Regions from separate parts of the Paenibacillus sp. SJS-P3 genome, predicted to be linked through region 3. Evidence: riboswitches for the same ligand, from Rfam matches in the RefSeq annotation. Region 3 holds a riboswitch; each other region holds the start of a gene.
What was found. A riboswitch is a leader RNA that binds a small molecule or an ion and turns the genes downstream of it on or off. The one in region 3 is predicted to bind thiamine pyrophosphate.
Positions count from the first base shown of each region.

Region 1: another riboswitch for thiamine pyrophosphate. It lies ahead of AC06G8_RS13290 (ABC transporter substrate-binding protein); the one in region 3 lies ahead of thiC (phosphomethylpyrimidine synthase ThiC).
Region 2: another riboswitch for thiamine pyrophosphate. It lies ahead of AC06G8_RS01780 (ECF transporter S component); the one in region 3 lies ahead of thiC (phosphomethylpyrimidine synthase ThiC).

Region 1 covers NZ_CM160043.1:2,875,938-2,879,210, forward strand. Annotated here, with positions in the region: gene AC06G8_RS13280 (ABC transporter permease) at 1-389, opposite strand, end outside; gene AC06G8_RS13285 (thiamine-binding protein) at 379-681, opposite strand; gene AC06G8_RS13290 (ABC transporter substrate-binding protein) at 711-1,787, opposite strand; TPP riboswitch at 1,938-2,046, opposite strand; gene AC06G8_RS13295 (GerAB/ArcD/ProY family transporter) at 2,296-3,273, opposite strand, start outside.
Region 2 covers NZ_CM160043.1:386,869-390,141, reverse strand. Annotated here, with positions in the region: gene AC06G8_RS01785 (aldo/keto reductase) at 1-916, opposite strand, end outside; TPP riboswitch at 1,066-1,175, shown strand; gene AC06G8_RS01780 (ECF transporter S component) at 1,330-1,935, shown strand; gene AC06G8_RS01775 (ABC transporter ATP-binding protein) at 1,940-3,273, shown strand, end outside.
Region 3 covers NZ_CM160043.1:1,613,735-1,617,007, reverse strand. Annotated here, with positions in the region: gene thiC (phosphomethylpyrimidine synthase ThiC) at 1-1,538, opposite strand, end outside; TPP riboswitch at 1,801-1,905, opposite strand; gene AC06G8_RS07315 (M48 family metallopeptidase) at 2,007-3,273, opposite strand, start outside.

The DNA.
Region 1 (3,273 bases), 1.3 Mb from region 3:
ATGACGAGCAGCAGCTTGGGCAGCAGCCCGAAGCCGAACCAGATGACGAGCAGAGGCCCGATCGCGATGACGGGAATGTTCTGCGACAGGACGAGCAGCGGATAGAAGCCCGATCGCACGAGCGGCAGCAAATGCAGGACAGCTCCCAGCAGCAGGCCGGCGGCCGAGCCGCCGGCGAAGCCGAGCAGCGTCAGGCTCAAGGTCGCGCCTGTGTGCTGTGCCAGTCTCTGGCGCGCCGCCCAGGCATCGCGGGCGATATCGCTCGGGGCGGGCAGCAGCCACGCCTCCGTCCCGGACAGACGCACGGCCGCCTCCCACATCAGCAGGAAGGCGGCCATGACGACGACCGGAGGCAGCAGAGCCTCCCATCGGATCGTTCTACTGTCCATCCGGGTATTTCTCCAGCAGCCGGTCCATCGAAGCGCCGTTCTCCGGGTTGTAGTAAATCTTCACCTGAGAGATGACGGACGGGCAGCCCATCGCCGCCATCTCCTCGCTCATCTCCGCGACGACGGCGAGCAAGTGCGACAGTTCTCCCTCCATCGTCGTCTCGAGCGGCGCGACACGGTACGGCACGCCGGCCTCCTTGATGATCTCGATCGCCCGGTCCACGTACGGAAGCACGCTTTCCCCGCCGGGCGTCGTCGGCAAAATCTGAATGCTCACAAGTGCATTGGCCATATCCGGTTCCCTCTCCCCGTCAGCCGGCATCAGGATGCCGGCAAGTAATCGTTCGTGAACGCCTTGGACAGATCCGGCAAGGTATCGAGCAGCTTGTGCTCATGCATCCATTCGGCATAGTTCGTCCAGACTTCCGCCTTCTGCTCGCCCCAGCGCGGAGCGTCATCCTGATATTTGGGGCTCAGCCATTTCTGGCTGGCGCGCACCAGCTCCGGATTGAGGTCCGGAACGGCCTTGATCAGGATGTCCGCGGCGGCGTCGGGCTCGGAGATCGCGTAGGCGTAACCCTCGGAAGCTCCGGCCATGAACGCCTTCACCACATCGGGGCTGTCCTGGATCAGCTTCTCGCTCGTTTCCAGCACCGGCGTGTAGTAATCCAGCTTTTTGCTGTAGTCGGTCAAGTACACCATGTTCAGCTTCTCCCCGCGCAGCTCCGCCTCTACCCCTGTCCAGGCGTAATAGATCCAGGCGAAGTCGATATTCCGCTTCACGGCGGTGAAGAAGTCCGCGTTGCCCATGTTGACGATCTTGACCTTGCCGACATCGGCGCCCTGCTCCTGCATGAGCGAGGAGATGATCTCCTGCTCGACCGGGGCTCCCCAGCCGCCGTAGGTTTTGCCCTCGAATGCTTTCGGGTCCTTGATGCCTTTGGCCTCAGGCGAAGCAAAGCCGGAAGTGTTGTGCTGGATGACGGCAGCCAGCGACACGAGCGGCAAGCCCTCGCTGCGGGCGAGCGTGATGTTCTCCTGGTAGCCGACGCCGAACTCAGCCTCTCCCTTGGCGACCAGCGTATCGGCGGCCGTCCCCTCCGGCGGCTGCACGATCTCGACGTCGAGGCCGTGGTTCAGGAAAAAGCCTTTGTCCCGAGCGACATACAGGCCGGTATGATTCGTGTTCGGCGTCCAGTCGAGGACGACCTTCACTTTCTTGACCGGTGCGGCCGTGGCGCCGACTCCCGCGCTGCCGGAAGGCGCCGGCGTCGCCGTGCCGCTGCTCCCGTCATTCCCGCTGCCGGCTCCGTTCCCGTTGCCGCAGCCTGTCAGCAGCGTCGCCAGAACAAGCGCGGCCAGCCCCGCTTTTTTGCCCATCTTGCTTGAAATGCCCATGTTGCTTCCCCTTCTTTCTCTCGCAGCCGTGAGCCCGGCCGGGCCTTGTCCGGAGCGCCAGCGCCAGCATGAGAGGGACAATAAAAAAAGACGCCTCCCAAGGAAGACGTCTTCGTCACGTGAATCCCGTTGCGCCCGAGGGCGGCAAAAGGCTCGGCTGACATGCGGTTCCTACGCTGGCATTATCCAGATCAGGTTTAACGGGTCGGGATGCTTCTCCCCTCTCAGCCGGCGTACGCCAGCTCCCCAGGCTCATTCGGTTGTCAATAGAGCCATTATAGCAGAGGAGCCTTTTATTGCAACCTTCCGTGTCGAAATTTGCGGGCGCGGCATCATGTAGAGCCGGCTTCCGGACTTTCCGAGCCTGAAGACGGCCGCCGCTTGGCGCCAGAGTCGGCCGGGCTTCGCCAGCTTTGTTTTGTTCGCCGTCTCCGCTGCCAGAGCCTTGACTCTCCTCCCGCTGTCCTTTTTGGCTGCCGCCGGCTTGCGAGCCTTGATCGGCGCCTGCCTATCCGTCCTGGTTTCCAGCCTTTTCGGCGCTCCCATCGGCGCCTGCCTGTCCGTCCCCCGGCTGTCCGCCTCGGCCCGTCTCGGCGCCGCCGGCTGCCTTTCCGGCACCGCTTTGGCTGCCGCCGCCGCTCTGACCGCCGGCCCCGCGGCCCTTGGCCTGGCCGCCGGCTCCCGCCTTTTCGCCGCCTTGCCCCGCTTGCCGCTGCGCTTTCTTTTTGACCCAGCCGATCCCCATGACAAGCATGAGCAGCGGAAGCGCGATCTGGTAATAGGGACTGAATTTCAGATAGACGGTCATGCCGGCCCATAAATGCTGCGACAAGGCAGGCTCCAGGAGGCTCGCCGTGAATATGAGCGGAGCCATGACGAGGGCGCCGGCCCGATAGGGAACTCCCCAGGCTGTCTGCAAAGCGATGACCGAACCGAAAAACAGTCCGGTCGCCTTGACGTACAGCCCGATGTACAGCAGCAGCGTCACGAGAATATCGAGCCTCTCGAGAAAGTTGAACAGCCGGATCTGCTCCACCGCCTCCAGCGTCGGAAGCTCGGCGAGCCGGTACAGCTCCGGACCGAGCACCATGATCAGCACCATGTTGACCGCGATCAGGAACAGCGAGACGCCGGCATAGGCGCCATAGGACGCGGCGCCCGTGGACGGAGACCGCCTCGCGTAGTTCCAGAACATCATCAGCACGATGACCTGTCCGAACGGAAACGACAGGATATCGGGAAACGCCGCATGCAGGACAGGTCCGAAGCCGTTCTCCAGCACGGGCCGCAGACGGTTGAAGTCGAGCAGGCCTGCCGCCAAAAACAACCCCAAAAGGGAAATGTAGCTTACGGCCAGCACCGGAATCAGCACTTGGTTGACCCGGAAGAAAGCCTCGACCCCCTGCTTGGCGGTGTAATAGACGATTCCCGTCAAGACCAGCATCGTGCACCACATCGGCGTCTGCGGCAGCAAGGTGGCGGAGAT
Region 2 (3,273 bases), 1.2 Mb from region 3:
TCGGCACATCCTGCGGATGCGGCTCCGTGACAAGCTTCACCGCGTCTGCGTTGCCCTGCACCTGCTCCGGATTTTTGCAGCCGGGAATGACGGAAGTCACGGGAGGATGGCGAAGGCACCAGGCCAACGCCCAGGCTGCCATATTGACGCCCTCCGGCACTTCCTCCTCCGCGATCCGGCGCACCTCCTCCAGCCGCTGCCGCACCTGCTCCGCATCCTGGCGATGGCGCACGTCCGTCTCGCCGAATTCCGTGCCGGGCTTGTACTTGCCGCTCAGGAAGCCGCTCGCCAGCGGAACCCGCGCCAGCACGCCGAGATCCTGCTCCAGGCAGGAAGGGAATACCCGCTCCTCCGGCTTGCGGTCGAGCCGGTTGTACACGACCTGGATCGCCTGCGAGCCGACCTTCGATGAGGCGGCCGTCTGATGCAGGTTGTCGTTGCTGCCGATCGACGTGCCCAGATGCCGGATCTTCCCGGCCTGCACCTGCTTGTCCAGCGCCGTCCACAGCTTGTCGCTGTCGAAGGCGGCATCCGGGCCGGAATGGAATTGATACAGATCCACATAGTCGGTCTGCAGAGCCTTAAGCGATGCGTCGAGCTGCCTCACGACTTCGTCTCCGGAGAATACGTCCGTACGCTTGAACCGCTCGTGGAAATGATGGCCGAACTTCGTCGCGATGATCCAGTCCTCGCGCCTGCGCCTGCCGATGTAGTTTCCGATGAAAGCCTCCGACAGATGATCTCCGTAACATTCGGCCGTGTCGATCAGGTTGATGCCGAGCTCGGCGCCCTTGTCCAAAATCGCGTCGACCTCGTCCTGCGCGAAATCCATGCCCCATTCCCCGCCGAACTGCCAGGTGCCGATGCCGACAACCGACACGTTCAGCTCTGTTTTGCCTAAACGGCGATACTTCATGTCCATCCCTCCTTATCCACAGATTACCTCCTGGACGGATGCCCAAGCAACTTTCCGCTTTTTGCCTTTCAAATCCTCGGCCCCGCTGACCGGCGGCCATAATACCTCTTGCCGCTTCCAGATTTTCACGTTATAGTAAGGACAATTTCCATAGCATGCATGGGGGCTCGATGAAGTCGGGCTGAGACTGCGGCCTTATGCCGCTGACCATTGATCTGATCTGGGTAATGCCAGCGTAGAGAGAATGCAGCGCGCCGCCGGGCTTCATGCCCATCCTGCGCGGATATGCCTTTATTCCCTCTGCCCGCCGGCTTCCGGCGGGCTTTTCTCATGCCCCCCGGAGGAGGTCGGGCCGGGTCAGCAGCCATCTGTGGGGAACATTCCATTTTTCCTTGAGAGGGAGTCTGATTCTTATGTCCACCGCCATGCCCAATGCCGACCGTCCAAAAGGACTGACGCTCGCCGACATTCTCGTCACGCTTGTCGTAGCCGTCGTTTTCGGCATCATCTACCGCATCTGGAATCCGATGTACGACATTCTCAAGCCGCTCGGCCTGCATGCGGAGCAGCTCAGCTACGGCATGTGGTTCATGGCCGGCACCTTCGCCTTCCTCCTGATCCGCAAGCCCGGGGCGGCGCTGCTCGCCGAGACGGCCGCGGCCGCGCTGGAAGCGTTCATGGGCGGATCGTGGGGCGCCTCGACGATCGTCTACGGAGTGCTGCAGGGCCTCGGCGCCGAAATCATCTTCGCCGCCTTCCTGTACCGGAAGGCAGGTCCGATCGTGACGATCCTTGCGTCTCTGGGCTCCGCCGTCGTCTCCATTTTCATCGACGCCCACTACAGCTACATCGATAAAATGACCGCATGGAACTACACCCTGTTCGTCTCCATGCGTCTGCTCGGCAGCGTCGTCATCGCCGGACTGTTCGCCTGGGCGCTGGCCAAGGCGCTGGAGCGCACCGGCGTGCTGAGCCTCATCCGCCCCGCATCGGCCAAGGATTACGAGGCGCTGGGGTAAGGCGATGAAAGCTGCAGACGTCATCCTGAAAGGCCGCATGCGCAGCAAGACTCCGGCGAACGGCAGGGAAATCGGCGCGGCTTCGACGCCGCTTGCAGCTCTCTCACCCGCCATCGGGAGCGGCCGCCTGCCCTCTACGACGAATGCCTCCGCAATCGGCTCTGAACGGCAGCGCCATGCCGGCGAGGCTGCGCCTGCAGCGAAGCGGCCGCTGCCGCCCGTCCAAGATGCCGGGCCAGCGGCGCGCGTGGAGAACCTGCGGCTCCGATATCCCGGCGAAGACTCTCCGCTGCTCTTCAAAGGGCTGAACCTGACCATCGAACGCGGCCAGAAGGTGCTGCTGCTCGGACCGAGCGGCTGCGGGAAGTCGACGCTGCTGCAGGTGCTCGGCGGCCTGGTGCCGTCGGCCATCCGCATCCCGATGAAAGCGGACTGCTGCCTTGTCCCGGCCCGGCCCGGCTATGTGTTCCAGGATCCGGACTCCCAGTTCTGCATGCCGCATGCCGACGAAGAAATCGCCTTCGCGCTGGAGAACTCGGGCATTTCGCGCGAGGAAATGCCGGACCGCATCTCTCGCTGTCTTGATGTTGTCGGCCTGTGTCTGGCAGACCCCCATTTTCCGGTAGCCGACATGTCCCAAGGAATGAAGCAGCGGCTTGCCATCGCGGCCATGATCGCCATGGAGCCCGATGCTCTGCTGCTCGACGAGCCTACCGCTCTCCTGGACGAGGAGGGCACACGGCAGGTATGGAGCTCGCTCCGCTCCGTCTGGGGCGGGCGGACCGTCATCATCGTCGAGCACAAGATCGCCGGCATCGCCGAAGATATGGACCGCGTCATTGTATTCGGACCCGACGGAAGCATCAAGGCCGACGGGTCTCCTCGCCTCGTGTTCCGGGAGCATCGGAAGCTGCTGCGGGAATACGGCATCTGGTACCCAGGCTTCTGGGAGGACTACGATCAGACTGCCGCAATCCGCCCGTCAACGATGTCTCCGTCGTCTGCCGTCCGTTCCGCCGAAATGCTGCTCGAGCTGGACGGCCTGGAAGGATGGCGCGGCGGCCGGCCCAAGGTGCGGACCGGCCTGCTCGCGGTGAACGCCGGCGACTGGATCGCCGTCACCGGCGTCAACGGAGCCGGCAAGAGCACGCTGCTGCTCGCCATCATGAAGCTGGTCAAGACCAAGGGAATCCTGCACATTCCCGGCGTTCCGGTCCAAAGCCTGAAAAAGCCCAGGGATATGGCCAGGCATGCCGCGCTGAGCTTCCAGAATCCCGAGTTCCAGTTCGTGACGGACTCCGTCCTCGACGAGCTCGCCTACTCCTTGCCGCGGTCGCT
Region 3 (3,273 bases):
GGATCCAGCGACAGATGGAACTGATCGCGCCAGCGGAATTCGAATCTGGCCTTGGACAGAGCGTCGTCGCGCTTTCGGGCCTGCGGATGGCCCTTGGCGAGATCGGCGGCGTGCGCGGCGATCTTGTACGTGATGACGCCTTCCTTCACGTCCTCCCGGTTCGGCAGTCCCAGATGCTCCTTGGGTGTCACATAACAGAGCATCGCCGTGCCGAACCAGCCGATCATCGCCGCCCCGATCGCGCTCGTAATATGGTCATAGCCCGGCGCGATGTCCGTCGTGAGCGGACCGAGCGTGTAGAAGGGAGCCTCGTCGCAGACGGCGAGCTGGCGGTCCATATTTTCCTTGATCAGATGCATCGGAACATGGCCGGGACCTTCGATCATGACCTGCACGTCATGCTTCCAGGCGATTTTCGTCAGCTCGCCGAGCGTGTCCAGCTCCGCGAACTGCGCCTCGTCGTTGGCGTCCGCGATCGACCCCGGCCTCAGCCCGTCGCCGAGCGAGAAGGTCACGTCGTAGGCTTTCATGATTTCGCATATATCCTCGAAATGCGTATACAGGAAGTTCTCCCTATGATGGGCGAGGCACCAGGCCGCCATGATGGACCCTCCCCGGCTGACGATGCCCGTAACGCGCTTCGCTGTCAGCGGCACATATCGGAGCAGCACGCCGGCATGGATGGTGAAATAATCGACCCCCTGCTCGGCCTGCTCGATCAGCGTATCGCGGAACACCTCCCAGCTGAGGTCCTCCACTTTGCCGTTCACCTTTTCCAGCGCCTGATAGATCGGCACGGTCCCGACCGGAACCGGAGAGTTGCGGATGATCCATTCTCTCGTCGTATGGATGTTCTTGCCGGTGGACAGATCCATGATCGTATCGGCTCCCCAGCGGGTCGCCCACGTCATCTTCTCCACCTCCTCCTCGATCGAGGAGGTCACGGCGGAGTTGCCGATGTTGGCGTTGATCTTCACGTGGAAATGCCGCCCGATGATCATCGGCTCGCTCTCGGGATGGTTGACGTTGGCCGGAATGACCGCTCTTCCCGCCGCGACTTCGGAGCGTACGAATTCCGCTTCCATCCCCTCCCTCAGGGCGATGAACTCCATCTCGGGGGTTACGATGCCCTGCCTTGCGTAATGCAGCTGGGTGATGTTGCCCCCTGCGAGAGCTCTCAGCGGCAGCCTGCCGGATGGCGGGAAAATATCCGCTCCCCTCTCGGCGGCATTGCCGGCGTCGGAGAATCCGTTGTCCTCGGGCTGGACGATCCGGCCCTGATAGGCCTCCGTGTCTGCCCTCTCTGCGATCCAGCCTCTTCGCATGGGCGGCAAGCCTCTCGAGACATCCGCCTCGTAATCGGTGTCCGTGTAAGGACCGCTTGCGTCATAGATTCTCAGAGGCGCATTGGGAATGGACTCTCCGCCCACCTCGCTGTCCGAGAGCGAGATTTCCCTCATCGGAACCCGGATATCCTCCCGGCTTCCCTGCATGTAGACTTTGCGGCTGCCCGGCAGCGGCTCGGTATGTATGGCCATGGAAAATCAAAAGCCCCCTTAACGGATTATGATATCCGCCAGGGGGCTGCACGCTTGGAAATGCCGGTCATGCCTTTAGTTCCCGATGGTCTGCGCCAAAAAACGCAGGCTGTCCGGGACACTCTACTGGCCGCTTCCGCCTTCATCGGCAGATTGCGGCAAGCAGATTGGGTGCGCCTATTCCTCCGCCGCCTCCCGCCGGAGGACGGCAAAAAGCCGCCTCCGGTCTGGAAGCGGCGAAAAGAGGCACAAGCCAAATAAAAGGCATGTTCGACCACTTTCCTACGCTGGCATGACCCAGATCAGGTTCGAAGGGACCAAAGCTTGCGCTTTATCTCAGCCCGTGCGGGCGCCCCTAGTGGATATCTTGGTATGACTATAAGCCGGGGTGGTGGAAGTTGTCAACCTCGTCGATTCTGAGAACAAGAAGGTAGGATCCCGATTTATCTCGATAACTCAAATATTTCATTAATAGTAAAGCCTCGAGTTGAAATTCTCCTCCAGATTCCGATAGACCGAGCCATGCATCTGCTCTAATTCTCGAACTAATTGTTCATGCTCCGACTTCGACAATGTTAGCAGCGGATACGAACCTTTCAAATGCTGCAAAAAGTCAATTCGGTACGGGGTTGGCGGATGCGTAAAATCAAGTCTTGAACCTTCAGCCCTTACGACATGGCGGATGCGTTCAAGCTCTCGTACAGGAATTTGTTCCGCATAAGCTTTCCACTCCGTGATGAAGTCTTCGGCCTGCCGAGAGAAAATAAAACGATGCAAGCAGCTCTCGAACGGACTGTCGTAATGCAATTTTTCCAGCAGCCCAATCATGGCTTGCTCGCCGCTGACTTTCACGCCAAGATAGTCGGCATAATATTCGCTGCGCTGCTTGTTGAGATGCAGCAATACGAGCACCAGACGTGCAATCGTCCATGGTATGAACGACAATGCTTTCATCAGAATATCCGATAAAAGATATAAAATGGCCATATAGCCTTCTTGAGTCGCTCCCCGAGCCGGAGTGAAAAAGTAGTACCATTGCTCCGCAGCGATATAGGCACTCCAAACATACCGATTGCGCGTGACATCATGATTGGCTCCATGAGCCGTTTCATGCGCAATTAGTGCTATTTTTTCTTGAGGGCTGCAGATAGCGAATAACGGGAGACCCAGCGTAATGACTTTACGACCTCTCCAGCCGAGCTGTGTAAAGGATGCATTGAATTCTTCATTGATCTGCACGCCATATACGCGCGAAGTGCCTAATGAATCCGAGACTGCATCAACGACTCTATATAGAGTCGGATAGTCTTCGCGGGAGATCAGGCCTTTCTTATCGACGCTACCCAAGCGAGGAACGGTAATGATCTGTATGGCTACCATCAACATGCCTATTGCCGTAGGAAACCAATGATTGGAATGGTATGCAACGATAAGCCAAACTCCGCTTATGAACATGGAGAGCGAGACCAGATGAATTATTGTCGCAACCAAATATAACAGCAGATTCGCTTTAAGCTTGTCCCGCCAGTCTCCGTTGCTGATCGAGTATTTGACCTCTTCAAGCATCTGTTCGCCTTGCCTCACGCCCAGCTTGCGGTATAACCGTGAAAATCGATCTCTCATATCAGGCGTGCGCGGTTCTATATTCCAGCCGCATTCGCACCACGACTGGAATTGCTGATCGCAGGGCACATTTTTACCACATCGCGGACACGATATCGTAGCTTGTCTGTCC